DNA from 4 places in the Phytobacter sp. genome. Region 1 is predicted to be linked to each of the others. Evidence: predicted binding sites of a transcription regulator. Region 1 holds the regulator's gene; each other region holds the start of a gene.
What was found. Region 1 encodes sigma-54, which starts transcription at its own class of promoters, with help from an activator protein. Its sites were predicted from a motif close to GTTGGCACANNTTTCGCTNT; they were not measured.
Positions count from the first base shown of each region.

Region 2: a site for sigma-54 is predicted at 2,054-2,073, ahead of glnA (glutamate--ammonia ligase). Genes of this name have one in related genera too.
Region 3: a site for sigma-54 is predicted at 2,203-2,222, ahead of norV (anaerobic nitric oxide reductase flavorubredoxin). Genes of this name have one in related genera too.
Region 4: a site for sigma-54 is predicted at 2,689-2,708, ahead of AC5JPW_RS21175 (circularly permuted type 2 ATP-grasp protein). Genes of this name have one in related genera too.

Region 1 is NZ_JCACPZ010000008.1:1,324,144-1,328,358, reverse strand. Features, by position in the region: gene rapZ (RNase adapter RapZ) at 1-835, opposite strand, end outside; gene ptsN (PTS IIA-like nitrogen regulatory protein PtsN) at 881-1,372, opposite strand; gene hpf (ribosome hibernation promoting factor) at 1,453-1,740, opposite strand; gene rpoN (RNA polymerase factor sigma-54) at 1,763-3,196, opposite strand; gene lptB (LPS export ABC transporter ATP-binding protein) at 3,245-3,970, opposite strand; gene lptA (lipopolysaccharide ABC transporter substrate-binding protein LptA) at 3,977-4,215, opposite strand, start outside.
Region 2 is NZ_JCACPZ010000002.1:118,373-122,587, forward strand. Features, by position in the region: gene typA (ribosome-dependent GTPase TypA) at 1-1,781, opposite strand, end outside; gene glnA (glutamate--ammonia ligase) at 2,163-3,572, shown strand; gene glnL (nitrogen regulation protein NR(II)) at 3,715-4,215, shown strand, end outside.
Region 3 is NZ_JCACPZ010000008.1:677,723-681,937, reverse strand. Features, by position in the region: gene norW (NADH:flavorubredoxin reductase NorW) at 1-718, opposite strand, end outside; gene norV (anaerobic nitric oxide reductase flavorubredoxin) at 715-2,163, opposite strand; gene norR (nitric oxide reductase transcriptional regulator NorR) at 2,343-3,860, shown strand; gene gutQ (arabinose-5-phosphate isomerase GutQ) at 3,857-4,215, opposite strand, start outside.
Region 4 is NZ_JCACPZ010000008.1:696,241-700,455, reverse strand. Features, by position in the region: gene AC5JPW_RS21185 (transglutaminase family protein) at 1-290, opposite strand, end outside; gene AC5JPW_RS21180 (alpha-E domain-containing protein) at 287-1,216, opposite strand; gene AC5JPW_RS21175 (circularly permuted type 2 ATP-grasp protein) at 1,216-2,649, opposite strand; gene AC5JPW_RS21170 (nitrous oxide-stimulated promoter family protein) at 2,931-3,275, shown strand; gene AC5JPW_RS21165 (TOBE domain-containing protein) at 3,307-3,735, opposite strand; gene hypE (hydrogenase expression/formation protein HypE) at 3,874-4,215, opposite strand, start outside.

The sequences.
Region 1 (4,215 bases):
GCGTACGATGACGAGACTGAACGTTTTTACCGCGTGAACGGAAGTAGTCGGCAAGTTGTTCAGCAACATAGACGGAACGGTGCTTACCGCCCGTACAACCGATGGCGACCGTCAGATAGCTTCGGTTGTTGGTTTCAAGCATAGGAAGCCACAGCTCAAGATAGCTGCGCGTCTGGTAGATAAAGTTGTGAACTTCGGTGTGTCTGTCGAGGAAGGCGGCAACAGGCTTATCGAGACCCGTCATCGGGCGCAGTTTGGGATCCCAGTGCGGGTTTGGCAAAAAGCGCACGTCAAAGACGTAATCGGCATCAATCGGAATACCGTGCTTGAAACCGAAAGATTCGAACACCATGGTCAACTCGCGCTCGCGTTTGCCGAGCAATCGGGTACGCAGCATTTCTGCCAGCTCATGCACCGACATTTCAGACGTGTCGACAATCAGGTCGGCACGAGAACGTAACGGTTCAAGCAGGTTGCTCTCTTCATCGATGGCGCTTTCCAGAGACAAGTTTTTGCTGGAAAGCGGGTGCAGGCGACGCGTGTCGCTGTAACGACGAATCAGGGTGTTGCGGTCGGCGTCCAGGAACAGCAGTTGTGGCGAGAAATAATCCGGCAGGTTGTTCATGGCCTGCTCAAAGATTTCTGGCGACTCTGGCATATTACGTACGTCAATACTAACGGCAGCAGAGGTTTGTCTGTCGGCAAGCGTTCTCGCCAGCTCAGGCAGCAGTACCACCGGCAGGTTATCAACGCAGTAAAATCCCATGTCTTCCAGTGCACGCAGGGCGACCGATTTACCGGAACCCGAACGACCACTTACGATCATCAGGACCATGGGCCATTTCTCCTCGCAACGCCGGATAACACGGCGACTAATACATTACGCATCGTCCTGTTCGCCTTCTGTCAGCGTGATTATCTGGTACAGCTCTTCATCACTTTGTGCAGAGCGCAGGCGGCGACAAATGGTTTTATCCGCCAGACGTTTTGCCACTAACGAGAGGGTATGCAAATGCGTTTTGGTTTGATCGGCTGGCACCAGGAGAGCAAACAGCAGATCGACGGGTTGGTTATCAATAGCATCAAATGCAATCGGTGTTTCCAGTTGCACGAACACACCGACCGCCCGAAGGGTATCTTCTTCGAGTTTACCGTGCGGGATGGCTATCCCGTTGCCAATGCCCGTACTGCCCATTTTCTCGCGCGTAAGGATAGCCTCGAAAACCACCTGAGGTGGCAGGCTTAGCTGTTTTGCAGCGAGCTCACTGATTATCTCCAGCGCACGTTTTTTGCTCTGGCAGTGAACACCACTACGCGTACATTCCTGGTTAAGGACATTGCTCAATTGTAGAGCGGAATCGTTGTTCATCATAATTTCACCTAAGCGTCGCCAGTGCAAACACCCTACCGGGTTACGGTAGGGTGGTACGCGCCAGACGCCAGCCCGGACAATTAGTGTTGTTTCAGTTTATCTTTATGTTTCGTCAGTTGACGCGCCAGTTTATCAATTAAACCGTCGATAGCAGCATACATATCCTGACCTTCCGCACTGGCGTGAATTTCACCACCATTAACATGCAAAGTTGCATCCGAGGTATGAGTCACTTTCTCCACTTTCAACACAATATAGACCTGATTAATCCTCTCGAAGTATTGTTCGAGTTTCGCAAATTTGGCATTCACAAATTCACGCAGGGCCTCGGTGATCTCGACGTTCTGTCCTGTGATGTTAAGCTGCATAGTGTCTTCCTTATCGGTTGGGTCAGACCAGCTGTTTACGCTGATTTGACGGCGGAATGGATAAAGACTCTCGATATTTTGCAACGGTTCGCCGCGCGACCATAATCCCCTGATCGGACAGTATGGACGTCAGTTTACTGTCACTCAGTGGTTTCGCAGGGTTTTCTGCGGCGATCAATTTTTTCACCAGCGCACGTATAGCAGTCGACGAGGCTTCGCCACCGCCTTCAGTATTGACGTGGCTGGAGAAAAAATACTTGAGCTCAAAAATGCCTCGCGGACTGTGAAGGTATTTTTGAGTGGTGACACGAGAGATGGTGGATTCATGCATCTCAACGGCCTGGGCGATATCAGCCAGCACCATCGGTCTCATAAACTCCTCTCCCTGTTCGAAAAAGGCTTGCTGCTGCTCCACAATACAGCGGCTTACGCGTAAGAGCGTGTCGTTACGGCTTTCCAGGCTTTTAATCAGCCACTTCGCGTCCTGCAGATTACTGCGAATAAACTGGCTGTCGGCATCGTTACGGGCTCCGCCGCACATGGCAGCATAGTGCTGGTTAATTTGCAGACGCGGGATACTGTCTGAATTCAGCTCAACAACCCAACGGGCGTTGTGCTTGCGCACCAGCACATCAGGAATGACATACTCAGGTTCGCCGGTCTGGATCGATTGACCCGGGCGAGGATCCAGCGACTGGATCAGATTCACCGCTTCTTTCAGCACATCTTCTTTCAGACGGGTGACGCGCATGAGTGTGCGGAAATCATGGTTTGCAAGTAGATCGAGATGATCGCTGATAATGAGCTGCGCCTCTTCACGCCAGGGCGTCTCTTTTGCGAACTGAGAAAGTTGGATCAGCAGGCAGTCGCGCAGATCTTTTGCAGCAACGCCTACCGGATCGAAACGCTGGATACGCTTTAGCACGGCTTCGACTTCATCAAGCCCAATCTCTTCGTCTCCCATGCTTTCCAGAATGTCTTCCAGGGGGACGGTGAGGTATCCGGTATCGTCTACAGCATCCACAATCGAGGTGGCAATCGCCCGATCGGTATCGGAGAACGGCGTTAACTCAACCTGCCACATCAGGTAATCCTGAAGTGACTGGGTGGTTTCGCCCTGATAAATAGGGAGTTCGTCGTCGATATAATCGGTGCTGCTGCCGGAGGGGGTGCCTGCGGTATAAATTTCATCCCAACTGGCATCCAGCGGCAGTTCCTCAGGCATCTCTTTTTGCTCAAGAGCGTCTACGGTGTCGAGGTTCTCATTGTCCTGGGACTGCTGCGCTTCCACTTCTTCATGAAGATCGGTTTGTTCCAGCAATGGGTTACTCTCCAGCGCTTGCTGGAGTTCTTGCTGGAGTTCCAACGTGGACAGCTGTAACAGGCGAATAGCCTGCTGCAACTGCGGCGTCATGGCGAGCTGCTGGCTCAGCCTTAATTGCAAACCTTGCTTCATATTCAGAGCAGTCTTCTCCGACTAAACACGTCAATAAACTCTACCCTATCAGAGTCTGAAGTCTTCCCCAAGATATACGCGCTTAACGTGTTCGTCTTCAAGGATTTGCTGTGGAGTACCGTGGGCAATTAAGTGACCCTGACTCACGATATAAGCGCGCTCACAGACCGCCAACGTTTCACGTACGTTATGGTCGGTAATCAACACACCGAGTCCGCTGTCACGTAAATGTTCAATGATACGTTTGATATCGATAACGGAAATCGGATCGACGCCTGCAAACGGCTCATCAAGCAAGATAAATTTAGGGTTAGCGGCTAATGCTCGGGCAATTTCTACACGGCGGCGTTCACCACCGGAGAGTGCCTGGCCCAGGTTGTCACGAAGATGTTCAATGTGGAACTCTTCCATCAGCTCATTCGCACGGTCTGTTCGCTGTTCAGCGCTCAGATCATCGCGAATTTGCAGAACGGCCATTAGGTTATCGAAGACGCTAAGGCGACGGAAAATGGAGGCTTCCTGAGGCAGGTATCCAATGCCACGGCGTGCTCGAGCATGCAGTGGTAACAGGCTGATATCTTCATCATCAATGATGATGTTGCCTGCATCTCGCGGCACAATACCGACAACCATATAAAATGTTGTGGTTTTCCCTGCGCCGTTAGGGCCTAACAGGCCAACAATTTCACCTGAATTGACGGTCAGGCTAACGTCTTCCACGACACGACGGCCTTTGTAGGCCTTAGCGAGATTCTTTGCAGTTAATGTTGCCATAACGAATTAGTTACTCTTTTTTTGCGCCGGGGCTGGGTTCTGGGTATTGCTCTTATCTTGCAGTTGCGACGGTACCAGAACCGTGGTCACACGTTTACCTTTCTCACTAAACGCCTGCATTTTCTGCTCTTTAACCAGATAGGTGATTTTGTCGCCTTTGATATTGCTATCAAGCTGTTCCAGATAGGCATTGCCAGTCAGGATCACAAAATCTTTTTCCAGTTCGTAATGCATCTGTGAGGCAT
Region 2 (4,215 bases), on a different contig from region 1:
GTCAGGTGGCGTTTACGAATACGCACGGAGGTAGGGGTAACTTCTACCAGTTCGTCGTCATCGATAAACTCCAGAGCCTGTTCCAGAGTCATCTTGATCGGTGGAACCAGAACCGTTGCTTCGTCTGTACCAGACGCACGCATGTTGGTCAGTTTCTTACCGGTCAGGCAGTTTACAGTCAGGTCGTTAGAACGGCTGTGAATACCGATGATCTGGCCTTCATAAACTTCTGCACCGTGACCCAGGAACAGCTTACCGCGGTCCTGCAGGCTGAACAGTGCAAACGCAACTGCTTTACCCTGGCCGTTGGAGATCAGCACGCCGTTGTTACGCTGGCCGATTTCGCCCGGACGCACGTCGTCGTAGTGGCTGAAGGTGGAGTACAGCAGACCGGTACCGGAGGTCATGGTCATGAACTCAGTACGGAAGCCGATCAGGCCACGTGCAGGGATCAGGTAGTCCAGACGGATACGGCCTTTGCCATCAGGGATCATGTCTTTGACATCGCCCTTACGCTCACCCATAGCCTGCATCACAGAACCCTGGTGCTGTTCTTCGATATCCAGCGTCACGTTCTCGAACGGCTCTTGCATGCGGCCGTCAATCAAGCGGTTGATTACTTTCGGACGGGACACAGCCAGTTCGAAGCCTTCACGACGCATGTTTTCGATAAGAACAGACAGGTGCAACTCACCACGACCGGATACGCGGAACGCATCGGAGTCTTCGGTTTCTTCAACGCGCAGTGCAACGTTGTGTACCAGTTCTTTGTTCAGACGCTCAAGGATCTGACGAGAAGTAACGAACTTACCTTCTTTACCACAGAACGGAGAGGTGTTGACGTTGAAGAACATGGTTACGGTCGGCTCATCGACGGACAGTGCCGGCAGAGCTTCTACGTTCTGCGTATCGCAAAGCGTATCGGAAATGTTCAGTTCGCCCAGACCGGTGATAGCGATGATGTCGCCCGCTTCGGCTTCGGTGGACTCAATACGTTCCAGACCGAGGTGAGTCAGTACCTTACCGACTTTACCGTTACGCGTTTTACCTTCGCTGTCGATCAGAGTGATCTGCTGGTTAGGTTTAACTTTACCGCGCTTGATACGACCGATGCCGATAACACCAACGTAGTTGTTGTAGTCGAGCTGAGAGATCTGCATCTGGAACGGACCATCCAGGTCAACGTTCGGCGCTGGTACGTGGTCAACAATCGCCTGGTACAGCGGGGTCATGTCTTCCGCCATCTCATTGTGATCGTTACCAGCGATACCCATCAATGCGGATGCATAGATGATTGGGAAATCGAGCTGCTCGTCGGTCGCATCCAGGTTTACGAACAGGTCAAATACCTGATCGACAACCCAGTCAGGACGCGCGCCAGGACGGTCAACTTTGTTGATAACCACGATTGGCTTCAAACCATGGGCAAATGCCTTTTTGGTTACGAAGCGAGTCTGCGGCATTGGGCCATCCATTGCGTCAACAACCAGCAGTACGGAGTCTACCATGGACATTACACGTTCAACTTCACCACCGAAGTCGGCGTGACCCGGGGTATCAACGATGTTGATACGGTAGTCATTCCATTTGATAGCGGTGTTTTTAGCGAGGATGGTAATCCCACGCTCTTTCTCCAAATCATTGGAGTCCATCACGCGTTCGGTGGCTTCAGCACGTTCGTTACTGAAGGTACCAGATTGCTGCAGCAGCTTATCAACCAGGGTAGTTTTACCATGGTCAACGTGCGCGATGATGGCGATATTACGCAGATTTTCGATCACAACTTTGCCTCAGGCATTTAGAAATAGCGCGTTATTGTACACGGATTAATCGCACTACAAAACAGGATCACAAACATCCTCCGCAAACAAGTATTGCAGAGATGCTTTGTGATCACTTTCACGAAGCGAAACAGGGGCACTTTAATGAAAATTGCACCAACATGGTGCTCAATGTTCACACCAAGGCACTATACTGGTGCAATATAACCATCATGGTGCAGCCCGTTTGCACTATGGTGCGCATAATAGCGCCTTTTTAGTGACATTTAAAAGTTGGCATAGATTTCGCTTTATAAAATTTATGGCAACAACGCCAGATTGACGCAGTATTTGCAGACCTCGTTACCACGACGACAATGATAAATCCGGGAGAGTTTAAGTATGTCCGCTGAACACGTATTGACGATGCTGAATGAGCACGAAGTGAAATTTGTTGATTTGCGCTTCACCGATACCAAAGGTAAAGAACAGCACGTCACCATTCCGGCTCATCAGGTTAATGCCGAATTCTTTGAAGAAGGCAAAATGTTTGACGGCTCCTCGATTGGTGGCTGGAAAGGCATTAACGAATCTGACATGGTTCTGATGCCGGACGCATCTACCGCTCTCATTGACCCGTTCTACGAAGAACCGACTCTGATCATCCGCTGCGACATCCTGGAACCAGGTACCCTGCAGGGCTACGATCGTGACCCACGTTCTATCGCTAAACGCGCTGAAGAATACCTGCGTTCTACGGGTCTTGCTGACACCGTTCTGTTCGGGCCAGAGCCAGAATTCTTCCTGTTCGACGATATCCGTTTTGGTGCGTCCATCTCCGGTTCCCACGTTGCTATCGATGATATCGAAGGCGCATGGAACTCCTCCACCAAATACGAAGGCGGCAACAAAGGCCACCGTCCTGGCGTGAAAGGCGGTTACTTCCCGGTTCCTCCGGTCGATTCTTCACAGGACATCCGTTCTACCATGTGTCTGATCATGGAAGAGATGGGCCTTGTTGTTGAAGCGCATCACCACGAAGTGGCAACTGCTGGTCAGAACGAAATCGCTACCCGCTTCAACACTATGACCAAGAAAGCGGACGAAATTCAGATCTACAAATATGTGGTTCACAACGTTGCTCACCGCTTCGGTAAAACCGCAACCTTTATGCCGAAACCGATGTTCGGTGATAACGGTTCCGGTATGCACTGCCACATGTCTCTGTCCAAGAATGGCGTAAACCTGTTCTCTGGCGACAAATATGCGGGTCTGTCTGAGCAGGCGCTGTTCTACATCGGCGGTGTTATTAAACACGCTAAAGCAATCAACGCCCTGGCTAACCCGACCACCAACTCCTACAAGCGTCTGGTCCCGGGTTACGAAGCACCGGTTATGCTGGCTTACTCTGCGCGTAACCGTTCTGCATCCATCCGTATTCCAGTGGTTGCGTCCCCGAAAGCACGTCGTATCGAAGTGCGCTTCCCGGACCCAGCTGCCAACCCGTACCTGTGCTTCGCAGCGCTGCTGATGGCTGGTCTTGATGGTATCAAGAACAAAATCCACCCGGGCGAAGCCATGGACAAAAACCTGTATGACCTGCCACCGGAAGAAGCGAAAGAGATCCCACAGGTTGCTGGTTCTCTGGAAGAAGCACTGAACGCTCTGAACGAAGACCGCGAGTTCCTGACTGCGGGTGGCGTATTCACCGACGACGCTATCGATGCTTACATCGCACTGCGTATCGAAGAAAACGACCGCGTACGCATGACTCCGCACCCGGTAGAGTTCGAGCTGTACTACAGCGTTTAATAAGTCGTTTTATTGTTGCCGTGGAAACTTTCAGCCCATCTTCGGATGGGCTTTTTTCTCCGCCAACAACCTGAATGCCGGCCTTTTTTACCCATAAAACGCTATACTGCACTAAAATAGTGCAATCCTGGGAGACTGCTAGATGGCGAGTGGCTCGTTGCCCGATGCTGGGCAGATCCTCAATTCTTTAATCAACAGTATCTTGCTGGTTGATGATGAGCTGGCGGTGCATTACGCCAATCCGGCCGCACAACAGCTACTGGCGCAAAGTTCGCGTAAATTATTCGGCACGCCGTTGCCGGAACTGCTGAGCTATTTTTCACTCAACATCGTCCTGATGCGTGAAAGCCTTAATGCCGGGCAGGGATTTACGGATAACGAAGTGACACTCGTGATTGATGGTCGCTCACATATTCTGTCGTTAACGGCGCAACGGTTACCTGACGGCCTGATTCTACTGGAGATGGCGCCGATGGATAATCAGCGACGTCTAAGCCAGGAACAGTTACAGCACGCTCAGCAGGTCGCCGCTCGCGATCTGGTGCGAGGCCTGGCGCATGAGATTAAAAACCCGCTGGGTGGTTTGCGTGGTGCGGCGCAGCTGCTTGCTAAAGCATTGCCAGATCCGTCGCTAACGGAATAC
Region 3 (4,215 bases), 650 kb from region 1:
CCGGCACCAGGCCGGTAGCGGCGACCACGGCATCGACGTTCAGTGCAAGGCCATCCTCAAAGCTTGCCGTAATGCCCGATGGGGTTTTGCTTAACTCATCGAGACGGGTGTTGAGCAGCACACGAACGCCCATTTTAGAAAGGCAGTGCTGTAAGCGGCTGCTCACTTCCGGCGGCATCAGCGACGAGAGAATACTCGCCGCGTTATCGACCAGAATGACCTGTTTACCCGCCCGGCGAAAATCCATCGCCAGTTCAGTCCCGATCAACCCGCCGCCGACAATCAGCACCCGGTTTGCATCCCGAAGTTGGGTTTCGCAGGCCTGATACTCCTGCTGACTGTTGAGGGTAAACATCATTTCACTGCCTGCGACCGGGGGCACAAATGCTCGTGCCCCGGTGGCCAATACCAGCTTGTCGTACTGCCAGCTGTTGTCGGCGCTTTTCGCCACTTTCGCCTGCACGTCCATTGACGTGATGCGGGTGTGCGGGAAGAGGCGCAGATTGAACTGCTCGGCAAACTCCCCCGCCGACTGGCGGGTGAGGTGGCTTGCCATTTGACCGAGACTCAGCACATGGCTCAGATCCGGCTTGTTGTATTCGTCCATGCTGTCGCTGGCGATAAGCGTCAGGGGGACGGTGGCATCCTGTTTACGGATATTTTTTACCAGTTGTCGGGCCGCAAAGCCCGACCCGATAATCACAATGCCTGCGTTCATACGGCCTCCGTTGCCAGGGCGTCGAAAACGTCTTTACCGAGAGAACATTCCGGGCACAGGAAGTTGTCCGGGACCTCACTCCACGGGGTGCCAGGTGCCACATCCTGCATTGGTTCACCGGTAGCCGGGTCATAAATCCACTGGCAGACGCTGCACTGCATGCAAGGACCGAGGTCAGCGGCGGCTTTGGCGGCACAGGTACACGCAGATTCCTCAACTGGCGCGGTTTTTACCGGGCTCGGCAACGGAGCGAGCGCCCACTGACGGGCAATTTCGCGACCGTGCTCGCGGCAGACTTCCAGTGCATCAAAATCCGGGCGCCATTTGGCTTTCAGGCTCAGGGACATCTCAAAGCCGGCATCCTGCAGACGAGTGGACAGGCGGTCTACAGCACCGCCGCTCCAGCCGTGAGAACCAAAGGCGCTGGCGCGTTTATTACGAAAACGCAGACCGGTCATCTCTTCTACCAGCCCGGCGATTTTCGGCATCATCACGTTGTTCATGGTGGAAGTGCCGACCAGCACGCCTTTAGAGCGGAAGACGTTGGTCAGGATGTCGTTTTTGTCGCTACGCGCCACGTTGAAGATTTTCACCGCCACGTTCGGGTCAACTTCATTGATGCCCTGGGCAATCGCATCCGCCATCATGCGGGTGTTGTTGGACATGGTGTCGTAGAAAATGGTGATGCGGTCTTCCTGGTAATCCGCCGCCCATTTCAGGTACAGCTCAACAATCTGAGTTGGGTTTTCACGCCACACCACGCCGTGAGAGGTGGCAATCATGTCTACCGGCAGGTTGAAGCCGAGGATTTCGGTGATTTTTGGCGTCACCAGGCGGCTGAACGGGGTCAGGATGTTGGCGTAGTAACGCTGGCACTGCTCGAACAGTTCAGTCTGATCCACTTCATCATTAAACAGGCGTTCGTCGCAGTAGTGCTGACCGAAGGCGTCATTACTGAACAGCACCGCGTCGCCGGTCATGTAGGTCATCATGCTGTCTGGCCAGTGCAGCATTGGGGTTTCAACAAAGATCAGCTGCTTGCCGTTGCCGATATCCAGTGAATCACCGGTTTTCACGGTATGGAAGTTCCACTCCGGATGATGGTGATGGCCGTTAATGGAGTCGATGGCATTGGTGGTGCAGTAGATCGGGGTATTCGGGATGTAAGACATCAGCTCGGTTAAGGCGCCCGCGTGATCTTCTTCCGCATGGTTAATAATGATGTAGTCGATGCTGTTCAGATCGATCTCAGCGCGCAGGTTCTGCACGAACTCACGGCTGAATTTATGATCGACGGTGTCGATGAGGACGTTTTTCCCTTCACGGATCAAATAACTGTTGTAGCTGCTGCCGCGCAGCGTCTTGTACTCGGTGCCATGAAAGTCGCGTACTTCCCAGTCACGTTGGCCAACCCAGTGAATGTTATTTTTTACATGAATAGTCATTTTGATTACCTGTTCGGAATGAAATAAGTTGTCTTAGCTATATCAAGATGCGTGCCAGTTTTTATCTTGTTGATATTTATTGTTTTTATTTTTCATAACCCGACAGAGGTAGTCATAATGACTATTTATTTTATGGTCAATATGACACTATGCATTGTCAAATTGACAGTGAGGCGAAGATGAGTTTTTCAGTCGATGTGCTGGCGGGGATCGCCATTGAATTGCAGAGCGGGATTGGTCATGCGGACCGTTTTCAGCGTTTGATTACCACGCTGCGTCAGGTGCTGGAGTGCGATGCGTCGGCGTTGCTGCGCTATGAGTCACGGCAGTTTATTCCGCTGGCAATCGACGGGCTGGCGCAGGACGTACTGGGGCGCCGCTTCACCCTTGAAGGTCACCCACGGCTTGAGGCCATCGCCCGCGCCGGGGATGTGGTGCGCTTTCCGGCAGACAGTTCTCTGCCTGACCCCTATGACGGTCTGATCCCCGGTCAGGAGAGCCTGAAGGTACATGCCTGCGTGGGTCTGCCGCTGTTCGCCGGGCAGAGTCTGATCGGTGCGCTGACGCTCGATGGGATGGAGCCCGATCAGTTCGACAGTTTCAGCGATGAAGAGCTACGGCTGATTGCCGCGCTGGCGGCAGGAGCACTCAATAATGCGCTGCTGATTGAGCAGCTTGAGAGCCAGAACATGGCCCCCGGTCTTCCGGCGGCGTTTGAACAGGTCGCCCATACGGAGATGATCGGGCTTTCCGACGGCATGACCCAACTGAAAAAAGAGATTGAGATTGTTGCTGCGTCTGACCTGAACGTGCTGATTAGCGGGGAGACCGGTACCGGTAAAGAGCTGGTGGCTAAGGCGATTCATGAAAACTCGCCGCGAGCCGCCGATGCGCTGGTTTACCTTAACTGTGCAGCACTTCCCGAAAGCGTGGCAGAAAGTGAACTCTTTGGTCACGTGAAGGGGGCGTTTACCGGGGCCATCAGCCACCGCAGCGGTAAATTTGAAATGGCCGACAAGGGCACGCTGTTTCTCGACGAGATTGGCGAGCTGTCGCTGGCCTTGCAGGCCAAGCTGCTGCGCGTGTTGCAGTATGGCGATATTCAGCGCGTCGGGGATGACCGTAGCCTGCGGGTGGACGTGCGTGTACTGGCGGCGACCAACCGCGACCTGCGCGAAGAGGTGCTCGAAGGGCGTTTTCGCGCCGATCTCTTCCATCGCCTGAGCGTGTTCCCGTTGTTCGTGCCACCGCTTCGCGAGCGGGGTGAAGATGTAGTGCTGCTGGCGGGTTATTTCTGCGAGCAGGTTCGGCTGCGTCTGGGGCTGGGGCGTGTTGTGCTCAGCCCACGGGCGCGGGCGCATTTGCTGGCGTACCGCTGGCCGGGGAACGTGCGTGAGCTGGAGCATGCGATTCATCGTGCGATTGTGCTGGCGCGCGGAACGCGCAGCAGTGATGAGGTGGTGCTGGACATGCAGCATTTCGCCTTCAGCGACGAGCCGGAGCTGGTGACGGCGGCGGCAGTCAAAACGTTGCCGGAAACGCCGAACCTGCGTGAAGCGACGGATGCCTTTCAGCGTGACATTATCAGCCAGGTGCTGGTGCAAAATCAGCGGAACTGGGCGGCGAGTGCGCGGGTACTGGAAATGGACGTCGCCAACCTGCACCGGCTGGCGAAACGTCTGGGGCTGAAGGGTTAGATAATCCCGGCCTGGTAAAACGCCTGCAGGTTGATGGCACCCACCAGTTTTCCGCTGTCGTCAACGACCGGCGCGGCGGCAATTTTGCGCTTCATCAGTGTCTCTTTAGCATCGATGGCGCGGCTTTCCGCATTCAGGGTAATGCCACCTTTGGTCATCGCTTCCGTCACCGGAGCGGCCAGGATACCCCCGGCAACCAGCCAACGACGTAAATCGCCATCGGAGAAAATGCCTTTTATCTGGTCGGCATCATCGCAGATGGCGACCATGCCCAGCCCGGTGCGGCTCAGCTCCAGCATCGCATCCATCACGGTTGCATCAATGCGCACGTGCGGTACATCTTCTTTGCGCATCA
Region 4 (4,215 bases), 630 kb from region 1:
GGTGACAACTGCCCACAGGCGTCTTCAATTTCCTCTTCTACATTATCGGCGATCTCTACCACGCCTTGAGCATGAATCACAATTTCCTGATGTGGGCTGTCCAGTGTCAGGACGTGCATTAGATTGCCGTAAGCGTCGGTCGTAGCAACGGCGGATGCAGGAAGAACCAGCGTCCACTCTTTTATTTTTTGGCGGGCAGAGGTTTGCGGAGTGAGACGCAAATACTGGGTGCTGAATTTCACTTCTTCATCGTACTGGTAGTGGGTCAGATGATTAATGGTCAGTTTCATAGCGCCTCCAGATAGGTCTGGCGGATGCTATCTGCCAGCTCGTTAATTTTAGTCAGAAAACGGTTCAACCAGGCCTGAACATCTTCGGCCAGTACATTGTCGAGGGAGCCGAAACGTAGTTCTACGTGCAGCAGATGGGCGAGTCGCAAGGGCACGCGGGCCCGCTCGCTGCCAATCATCTCCAGTTGCTGTACTAAATCCTCCACGCAGGCGTGCAGGGAACGTGGTACGTCATTACGAAACACCAGCAGCTCGGTCACGGTTTCCCGACTCATCGGCTGACGATAAATGCTGTGGTAGGCCTCGCGGGCGCTGACCGCACGGAGCAGCGTGTCGAGGCGGTAATACTCCCGCACTGGATCGGGATCGTTGCTCAACTGCTGGTCTTTGAGCGCCAACAACTGGGCGGTGGCGAAGGCGCGTTCAATCAGCGTACCAATACGGATAAAACATTGGGCATCGTTACGTAACAGGGTACCGAACATGGCTCCGCGAAACAGATGTGCACGCTCTTTGACCCAGTCAAAAAAGGCATCAATGCCAATTTTATCGACACCGGTCTGACGCAGATTGCGAATATCAATGCGTGTGGTGTTGATGCACTCCCACACCTCTGAAGAGAGACTGCCGCGCACGGCATGGGCATTATTCCAGGCCATCTCAATGCAGCTAAAAATACTGCTGGGATTGTTGCTGTCGAGTGCAAAGAAATTGAGCAGATTATTCATGCTGAATCGGGCATAGCGTTCCTGAAACAGCGCATGCCCGAAGGTCAGATTAAGGGGCAGGGATAAATCATGCTGTTGCTGACTATGGCGCGGCATCATCGACAATTTATAGGTCACGTCGAGGACACGGGCAAAACTCTCGGCCCGTTCCAGATAACGGGCCATCCAGTACAGTTCACTGGCTGTGCGACTTAACATTATTCATCCTCCTCCATGACCCAGGTGTCTTTCGTGCCACCCCCTTGTGATGAGTTCACGACCAGCGAACCTTCGGTCAGAGCAACGCGTGTGAGGCCGCCCGGAACCAGTCTTATCTCTTCGCCGAACAGAGCAAACGGCCGCAGATCGATATGCCGTGGAGCCAGGCCTTCTTCCACAAAGGTCGGGCAAGTTGAGAGGGCCAACGTGTTTTGCGCAATGTAGTTACCTGGGTTGGCGAGCAGGCGCTGACGGAAATCCTCAATTTGCGCCTGGCTTGAACGAGGACCTACCAACATGCCGTAACCGCCTGCACCGTGAACCTCTTTCACCACCATCTCGTTGAGATGAGTCAACACATAGCGTAAATCTTCCGGCTTGCGGCACTGCCAGGTCGGGATATTGCCCAGGATAGGTTCTTCTGAGAGATAAAAACGGATCATTTCCGGTACATAAGGGTAGATGGATTTATCATCCGCCACACCGGTGCCGATAGCGTTTGCCAGCACGACACCTCCCGCGCGATAGACGGACAGCAGCCCGGGTACGCCCAGCATGGAGTCTGCACGAAATGCCAGCGGATCGAGGAAGGCATCATCAAGGCGGCGGTAAATCACATCCACCCGACATGGCCCTTCGGTGGTGCGCATGTACACGCCACCTTCTTTCACGAACAGATCGGCGCTTTCAACCAGTTCTACCCCCATCTGTTGGGCAAGGAAGCTATGTTCAAAATAGGCACTGTTAAAGCGGCCTGGCGTCAGCACAACCACGCAAGGGTCGTCTACCCAGGTACTTTCGCGCAGGGTTTGCAGCAGATAACTGGGATATCGCTCGACCGGGGCAATATGCGAGCTGGCGAACAGGTCAGGGTAGAGACGCATCATCATCTTGCGGTTTTCCAGCATGTAAGAGACGCCGGAAGGGGTGCGCAGATTGTCCTCCAGTACGTAGTAGCGACCGTCGCTGTCCCGCACCATATCAATGCCCGTAATATGCGCGTAAATGTTGTTATGCAGATCAACCCCCTGCATACAGGGCTGATATTGCTCATTAGCGAGTACTTGCTCACGTGGGATGATCCCGGCGTTGAGGATGTGCTGCTGGTGATAGATATCATAGAGAAATGCGTTAAGGGCTTTGACTCGCTGGCGGATACCTAGATCAAGCATGCGCCATTCATGAGCCGGGATAATGCGGGGAACGCTGTCAAAAGGGATTAGGCGCTCCGTTCCACCCTCTTCCCCATACACGTTAAACGTAATGCCCACTCTATGAAAAAGCAGTTCGGCCTGTTCTTTCTTCTGGCGGATAGCGTGCTGATCGGTTTTTTGCAGCCAGTGCCACCAGGCGTCATAGTGCTGGCGTTGCGTGCCATCTACGGTGAGCATCTCATCGTAGTAAGGCGCGGTCGGAAGCGTCATTTTTATCATTGTCATCCCCTGCATTCCGTTTGATGAAGATAGAGTCAAAATGCAGAAACCATGCCAGCGCACCAGGGGCCTGGCTTTTCAGGATTTAACCAGCCGACTCGCACCATTTTGAGGAAAAGCATCAGTAAGTACGCACCAACATGGCGTGAAATGGGCTGAAAAGGTGTGGTGAGGGTGCAAGTGTAAAGCGAGCTGCACCAGTAAGCGCTGAGGGCAAAATAAAGCCTTTTTCCCGATCTATATAAAGGTGTAAAATTTATGCATCTTTAAGGGGTGGAATAATGACTGGCAAACGCATTAGCCGCGAAAAACTGACTATTCGTAAAATGATTCTGCTCTACCAGCAACAAAATCCACTGGCGGTAGAAGACGACGCGCATTATCAGGCGTTAAATGATTATGCCGATAAGCGGCTTGATAAGTGTGTGTTTGGCGAAGAAAAACCGGCCTGTAAGCAGTGCCCGGTGCATTGTTATCAATCCGCAAAGCGGGAAGAAATGAAACAGATTATGCGCTGGGCTGGACCGCGTATGCTGTGGCGGCACCCTATTCTGACGATTCGTCATCTGATTGATGATCGTCGTCCTGTTCCTGAATTGCCAGAGAAGTACCGACCAAAAAAATAGAACGCCGTGGTGGGCACGGCGTCTGGCAAACTTATGCGCGGGTAGCGATAAGGATTGAGGAGGCTTTAATCAGAGCAGTGACGCGTTTGCCTACCGTCAGTTGCAGTTCTTCGCAGCTTTCGTTGGTAATCACCGCAACGACTTCAAAACCGGCATCTGTTTTCACATGTACAGTCGCGTTCACCGCACCTTCTTTTACCGCACTCACTGAACCGGCAAATTGATTACGTGCGGAGAATTTCAGACCACAGTCTTCGGTTGCCAGCGTCACCCAGGGGGCTTTAATCAGGGCAATAGCTTCTTTTCCAGGAATCAGGCCCAGCGCCTCTTTGCTGCTGGAAGTGACAATCGCCACCAGCTTCGCGCCGCCGTCCAGGGTTAATTCGATTTCATCATTGACTGCGCCGTGCGCGGTCGCGCTGACTTTACCTACCAGTTGATTACGTGCTGAAACGGCCATGTCGCCTCCAGAATAGTGAGAATAAGCATGTTATCTCAGGTTTGCATCATGCTAACAATAACCACTTTCTTATGGTGGTTATTGTTGCTGCTGCGCGTAAATGCGTTGGCACTATAGCGCACACGCACAGACACGAAATTAACAAATACGGGGTAGAGGCTCGGCGTGAGGGAGATCCAGAATGCGTTTTACACCGTATAAGCCCGCCAGCCGTACCCCTTTGCGTTCAACGACTTCGCCAATGATTGCGGCATCCTGACCGAGCGGGTGTGTCCGCAACTGAGCCAGCACGCGTTCGGCTGACTGGCGTTGTACGGCGATGACCAGTTTTCCCTCATTGGCAAAATTTAGCGCCTCCAGACCCAACAATTCGCAGACGCCACGTACCGCCTGCTTTAGTGGCAGATCCCGTTCGCTAAGTTCAATGCCAAACCCGCAGGAAGCCGCAAATTCGTGAGCCACAGCGTTAACACCTCCACG